Regions from separate parts of the Streptomyces sp. NBC_01233 genome, predicted to be linked through region 2. Evidence: riboswitches for the same ligand, from Rfam matches in the RefSeq annotation. Region 2 holds a riboswitch; the other holds the start of a gene.
The links. A riboswitch is a leader RNA that binds a small molecule or an ion and turns the genes downstream of it on or off. The one in region 2 is predicted to bind S-adenosylmethionine.

Region 1 (3,402 bases), 1.5 Mb from region 2:
GTCGGGTTCTTCTACGCGTGGGCCCGCTATCGGGGTACGACTAGAGTGAGGCGACCAGCGACGGCCACCGAGGGAGACAGCCAGCCGTGATCACCGCGATCGTGCTCATCAAGACCAGCGTGGACCGCATCCCCGAGATCGCCGAGTCCATCGCCGCGCTGGACAGCGTCAGCGAGGTCTACTCCGTCACGGGGACGTACGACCTGATCGCACTGGTCCGCGTGGCCCGCCACGAGAACCTGGCGGACATCATCCCCGGCCGCATCAGCAAGATCCCGGGCGTCGAGGCGACGGACACCCACGTGGCCTTCCGCACCTACTCCCAGCACGACCTGGAAGCGGCGTTCGCGATCGGCCTGGACGCGTAGAGCCTCCGGCGCGGTCTGCGGCCGGCCCGGGCTTCGCCCCGCCCCGATACCCGCGCGCGGCCCCGGCTTCGGTACGCCTCAAGCGCCGGCGGGGCTGGGACGGCGCCCTGAAGCAGGACCCGTAGGCCCGGCCGTCCCGGGGTCCCTCCGGGACGTCTCCTCGGCTCGCGCCTGCGGGCACGTCAAGGCCGCTGAGGGCGGTTGCGCGCTCGTCCTGCGGGGACGTCCCTGCGTGCCCCCGCTCCCCCACCCGCCTGCGGCACGCCGAGCCGGGGTGAAATTCCAGCCTCGCCGGCGTTTGAGGCGCGGGGTCCGGGGCGGAGCCCCGTGCGACGGCGCCGCACGCTCAGACGGCCGGGACGCAGCGGCCCTCCTCCGTGCGGTACTGCCACTTGGCGCCGTCCGCGACGAGCTCCTTCACCGCGCGGACGAAGCGCTCCACGTGCTCGTCCGGGGTGCCCGCGCCGAAGCTGACGCGGATCGCGTTCAGGGAGCGCTCCCCCGGGGCCGCCTCGGGGGCGCCGCATTCGCCCTGGGCCTGCGGCTCGCTGCCCAGGAGGGTGCGGACCAGCGGGTGGGCGCAGAACAGGCCGTCGCGGACGCCGATCCCGTACTCCGCGGACAGCGCGGCGGCGAAGTGGGAGCTGTTCCAGCCGTCCACGACGAAGGAGATGACGCCGACGCGCGGGGCCTCGTCCCCGAAGAGGGACAGGACGCGGACCGCCGGGACCTCCGCCAGGCCCTCGCGCACCTTCGCGATGAGGTGGCGCTCGCGGGCGACGAGGCTGTCGAAGCCCGCCCCGGTCAGGGCCTTGCAGGCCGAGGCGATGGAGTAGACGCCGATGACGTTCGGGGAACCGGCCTCGTGGCGGGCGGCCGTGGTGTGCCACTCGACGTCCACGCCGCCGTCCTCGCGCCGGGCCACCTTGCGGGAGGCACCGCCGCCCGCGAGGTACGGCTCGGCCTGCTGCAGCCAGTCCGCGCGGCCGGCGAGCACGCCCGAGCCGAAGGGCGCGTAGAGCTTGTGTCCGGAGAAGGCGACCCAGTCCACGTCCAGGTCCTGGACCGAGACGGGGTGGTGCGGGGCCAGCTGGGCGGCGTCCAGGACGATCCGCGCGCCGTGGGCGTGCGCGGCGGCGGCGAGTTCCTTCACCGGCCACAGTTCACCGGTGACGTTGGAGGCGCCGGTGACGCAGACCAGGGCCGGGCCGTAAGGCTCGCGGTCGGCGAGGGCCCGCTCCAGGGTGGCGACGGCCTCGTCCGGGGTGCGCGGGGCGTTGAGGTAGGTGACCTGCGCGTTCGTCCACGGCAGCAGCGAGGCGTGGTGCTCGGTCTCGAAGACGAACACCTGGCAGTCGGCGGGAAGCACGGCGGCGAGCAGGTTCAGCGAGTCGGTGGTGGACCGGGTGAAGATCACCTGGTCGGCGGGGCGGCAGTCGAGGAACTCGGCGACCGTGACCCGGCTCTGCTCGAAGAGGTCGGTGGAGAGCTGCGAGAGGTACCCGGCGCCGCGGTGCACGCTGCCGTAGTACGGGGCGTAGGCGGCCACGTCGTCCCAGACCCGCTGGAGCGCCGGGGCGCTGGCCGCGTAGTCCAGGGCCGCGTAGGTGACCTCGCCGCCGGTGACGAGCGGAACGGTGACGTCCCGGCCGAGCACCGGCAGCGGCTCGGCACAGGCGGGGCCCTCGGCGGTGTCGGTGGCGACGGAGGTGGTGGCGGCGTTCAGGAATGCGGACATGGCGGTATCTCCCGGCAGGCAGGGCTGAATGGCTTCGGTGTGTCCGTACGCGGGTGCGGCCGTGCGGCCGTCCGGGGTACGGGAAAGCCCTCGGGCCGGACCTGACGGTCGGCGGGGGTACACGGAAGTGACCCTGATCCGAGGGGTGAAGTAGGGGCGGAGTCGCCCTATCGCATTCGCTTGCTCACGGAAAACGCTCCTCGAGAAGACCAGGACCCCTGGTATCGAGGGATCCGCGCTTGCCGTAGGCCTTGCTGCCTACGACCTGGTCATCACCCGGGGCACCCCGCCACGGAAGGAGGGTTGCCGGACAGCAAGCCGGGGCCTAAACGCTGTCACTCGTGACCTGGTCAGCATCCTGCCACATGATCCTCCGCGCGCAAGACCCCGGTCCGAATGGCGGACCGGGGCCTTGGCTCGAAACGATCGGCGGGCCGTCGGGATCAGGCGTTGCTGGCCGCCACCCACCGCTCCAGTGCCGCACGCGCCGCACCCGAGTCGATGGACTCCGCCGCGCGGGTGATGCCGGCGGCGAGCTGCTCCTCCAGCGTGCCCGTACCGGGGTCCAGGGCCACCAGGGCCGCCGCCGAGTTCAGCAGCACGGCGTCGCGGACCGGGCCGGTCTCGCCGGCCAGCAGGCGGCGCGCCACGTCCGCGTTGTACGAGGGGTCGCCGCCGGCCAGCGCCGAGACGTCGACCAGGTCGATGCCGATGTCGCGCGGGTCGAAGACCTGCTCCGCCACCTTGCCGTCCCGGACCCACCACACCCGCGAGGTCGCCGTCGTGGTCAGCTCGTCCAGGCCGTCGTCACCGCGGAAGACCAGCGCGGAGGAGCCCCGTTCGGCGAGCACGCCCGCGATGATCGGAGCCATCCGGGGGTCGGCCACGCCGGTCGCCTGGGCGCGCACCCGGGCCGGGTTGGTCAGCGGGCCCAGCGCGTTGAAGAAGGTCCGGATGCCCAGTTCCTTGCGGGCCGCCGCCACGTGCCGCAGCGCCGGGTGGAACTTCACCGCGAAGCAGAAGGTGATGCCGGCCTCCTCGGCGACCTCCACGACCCGCGCCAGGCTGAGGTTGAGGTTCACCCCGAGCTTCTCCAGGACGTCCGAGGAGCCGCTCGCGGAGGAGGCCGCCCGGTTTCCGTGCTTGACGACCTTGGCACCGGTTCCGGCCACCACGACCGCCGACATCGTCGAGATGTTCACCGTTTTGGCCCCGTCGCCGCCCGTGCCGACGATGTCCACCGTCCGGCCCGGCACCTCGATCAGGTTGGCGTGCCCGTACATGGCCCGTACGAGG
Region 2 (3,402 bases):
TCGCTCAAACTTTCCAGCCCGACGTCACGCCACGCGGCGCAGCGCGTACTCCTTGACGCCGAGCATCGGCGGCCGCTCCTCGGTGTCCACCGGGTAGGTCCGCGGCACGAAGCCCTCCGGCCCCCGCTCGAACTGCGTCAGCTCCGGCCGTACGTGGTGCCCGCGCGACAGCCGCAGCAGGGCGGTGCGGTAGATCGCCGCGGCCATCCGGCCGAGCGCCTGCCCGTCCTGGTGGCGGTGGACGCGTACGCCCACGTCCACCTGGGCCAGCGCGTCCAGCCCGACCGTGTGCAGGGCGTCGACCAGCAGGCCCAGCTCGACGCCGTACCCGACGGGGAACGGCAGCCGCTCCAGCAGGGAGCGGCGCACGGCGTACTCGCCGCCCAGCGGCTGGACGAAGCCGGCCAGCTGCGGCCAGTGCAGGTTGAGCAGGGGGCGGGCGACGAGTTCCGTGACCCGGCCGCCCTGGCCGGGGGCGTCGCCGAGCGGGCGGTCGTACATGGCCTTGACGAACTGCACGTCCGGTTCGGTCAGCAGCGGTCCCACGATCCCCGAGACGAACGTGGAGGAGAAGTCCCGCAGGTCGGCGTCGACGAAGCAGACGATGTCCCCGCTGGTGGCCTGCAGCGAGCGCCACAGCACCTCGCCCTTGCCGGGCAGCGCCGGGATCCTCGGCAGGATCTCGTCGCGGTGCACCACCCGGGCTCCCGCCTTCGCCGCGACCTCCGCCGTACGGTCGGTCGAGCCCGAGTCGATCACGATCAGCTCATCCACCAGGGGGAACGGCAGTCCCTCGATCAGCTCGCGCCGGATGACCTCGACGATCGCGCCGACCGTCGCCTCCTCGTCCAGCGCGGGCAGCACCACGCTGACCGTGGTCCCGGCCGCCCGTTTCCGGTCGAGCAGCTGGTCGAGCGGTCGGTCGGCGGCTGACCAGGAGCGGTCTGCCAGCCAGCGCTCCACCTCTTCCAGCACCCTCAGCACTCCCTGCTTGTCGGCGTTATCGGCCGTTATGTGATCCATCTCGCGGTTCGGACGGCTGTCTCAACCGCGCGGCCCTTCGGTTACAGTCTTGAACAACGCGAAGGACCACCGCATGCCGGGGGTCCCGCGTACAAACGCACCGGCGCGCCGCAGAGCGCGTGTGCCGGTGCCATACCGCTCATCCAGAGGGGCAGAGGGACACGGCCCGTTGAAGCCCCGGCAACCCTCCAGTCGGTTCTCGCGATCGCTCGTCAGCGACGTCAGCGAGGTCCCCGGCTAGGGAAGGTGCCAATTCCGTCTCATGGCGAAGTGCGCCATGGGGAAGATGAGGAGAAAGGGCCTCGCCATCATGGCTGCACAGACTGTCGCCACCTCTGTCGATCTCGGACCCGCCAACGGTCTTTCCTGTCGCGAGTGCGGTACCCGCTTCGAGCTCGGCCCGATCTTCGCGTGCGCCGAGTGCTTCGGACCGCTGGAAGTCGCCTACGACCTCCCGACCGGCGACCCCGAGGCCCTGCGCGCCGCGATCGAGGCCGGCCCCAACAACATCTGGCGTTACGCGCCGCTGCTGCCCGTCCCCGCGGACGTGGCCTCCAAGCCGAGCCTGAACCCGGGCTTCACCAAGCTCGTGGACGCCGCCAACCTGGCCAAGGAGCTCGGCGTCACCGGCAAGCTCTACGTCAAGGACGACTCCGGCAACCCGACGCACTCCTTCAAGGACCGCGTCGTGGCCATCGCCGTCGAGGCCGCCCGCGCCTTCGGCTTCACCACCCTCTCCTGCTCCTCCACCGGCAACCTGGCCGGCGCCGTCGGCGCCGCGGCCGCCCGGGCCGGCTTCCGCTCCTGCGTGTTCATCCCGCACGACCTGGAGCAGGGCAAGGTCGTCATGGCCGGTGTGTACGGCGGTGACCTGGTCGGCATCGAGGGCAACTACGACGACGTCAACCGCTTCTGCTCCGAGCTCATCGGCGACCCGCTGGGCGAGGGCTGGGGCTTCGTCAACGTCAACCTGCGCCCGTACTACGGAGAGGGCTCCAAGACCCTCGCCTACGAGATCTGCGAGCAGCTCGGCTGGCAGCTGCCCGACCAGCTCGTGATCCCGATCGCGTCCGGCTCGCAGCTGACGAAGATCGACAAGGGTCTGCAGGAGCTGATCAAGCTCGGCCTCGTGGAGGACAAGCCGTACAAGATCTTCGGTGCCCAGGCCGAGGGCTGCTCCCCGGTGTCGACCGCCTTCAAGGCCGGTCACGACGTGGTCCGCCCGCAGAAGCCCAACACCATCGCCAAGTCCCTCGCGATCGGCAACCCGGCGGACGGCCCGTACGTCCTGGACATCGCCCGCCGCACCGGCGGCTTCGTCGAGGACGTGAACGACGAGCAGGTCGTCGAGGCCATCAAGATCCTCGCGCAGACCGAGGGCATCTTCGCCGAGACCGCGGGCGGCGTGACCGTCGGCGTGACGAAGAAGCTCATCGAGAACGGGCAGCTCGACCCGACGCTGACCACCGTCGTCCTCAACACCGGCGACGGCCTCAAGACCCTGGAGGCGGTGGCCGCGGAGAGCGGGCAGACCGCCACCATCCGCCCGAGCCTGGACGCGTTCCGCGCCGCCGGCCTGGCCTGACCATCTCCCCCTGCTCTACCGGAAAGGCAGTAGCGCCATGAGCGTCAACGTCCGCATCCCCACCATCCTGCGCACCTACACCGGCGGTCAGGCCGAGGTGCCCGCCGAGGGCGCGACCCTCGCCGAGGTCATCCAGTCCCTGGAGGCGAGCCACCCGGGCATCGCCGCGCGCGTCCTGGACGACCAGGGCAAGCTGCGCCGTTTCGTGAACGTCTACGTCAACGACGACGACGTGCGCTTTGAGGGCGGGCTGGAGGCGAAGACGCCGGACGGCGCCGGCGTCTCGATCATCCCGGCCGTCGCGGGCGGCTGCTGATCCTGTCGGCCCCTTTGCCACCTGATAGGTGACACGCGCAAACCGAAATTGCCCCCTCCGTTAAAAGCGGAGGGGGCAATTCTGCTTGATTGGGCGGGGTAGAGTTGGGGAAGTCCCCTCCGCCGGACTTGCCCGCTGCATATGAACGGGTCGCGTGAGGGTCGACATCGGGTCAACATGCAAGTGCGGTATGGGGCTTTGGCGAGATATGTCAGGCCCGAGTTGCCCTGGAATATGGCAAATTTTCACTCTATTTCAATGTTTCCCCGTGTCCGGAATTCTCGTCGGATTGACCTGTTGCAGACAGCACTCGCGCAGATACATTCAGCCTCGGTCGACGCGTTCCGACGCAAGTTCTGACCCGGGAACGCGAAGTGCGTTCCCGCGCAAGGGCCAGTAATAGGGGAGTTAGGCATGGCTCAGGGCACCGTCAAGTGGTTCAACGCGGAGAAGGGCTACGGCTTCATCGCGGTCGACG

Region 1: it holds a riboswitch for S-adenosylmethionine, as region 2 does, so the genes downstream of both, OG332_RS12680 (aminotransferase class V-fold PLP-dependent enzyme) here and thrC (threonine synthase) in region 2, are expected to answer to the same signal.

Annotation. Positions count from the first base shown of each region.
Region 1 covers NZ_CP108514.1:2,725,890-2,729,291, forward strand. Annotated here, with positions in the region: gene OG332_RS12670 (rhomboid family intramembrane serine protease) at 1-90, shown strand, start outside; gene OG332_RS12675 (Lrp/AsnC family transcriptional regulator) at 87-368, shown strand; gene OG332_RS12680 (aminotransferase class V-fold PLP-dependent enzyme) at 715-2,106, opposite strand; SAM riboswitch class IV at 2,337-2,453, opposite strand; gene trpD (anthranilate phosphoribosyltransferase) at 2,550-3,402, opposite strand, start outside.
Region 2 covers NZ_CP108514.1:4,183,437-4,186,838, reverse strand. Annotated here, with positions in the region: gene OG332_RS19630 (glucosyl-3-phosphoglycerate synthase) at 25-975, opposite strand; SAM riboswitch class I at 1,160-1,316, shown strand; gene thrC (threonine synthase) at 1,334-2,608, shown strand; gene OG332_RS19620 (MoaD/ThiS family protein) at 2,646-2,924, shown strand; gene OG332_RS19615 (cold-shock protein) at 3,339-3,402, shown strand, end outside.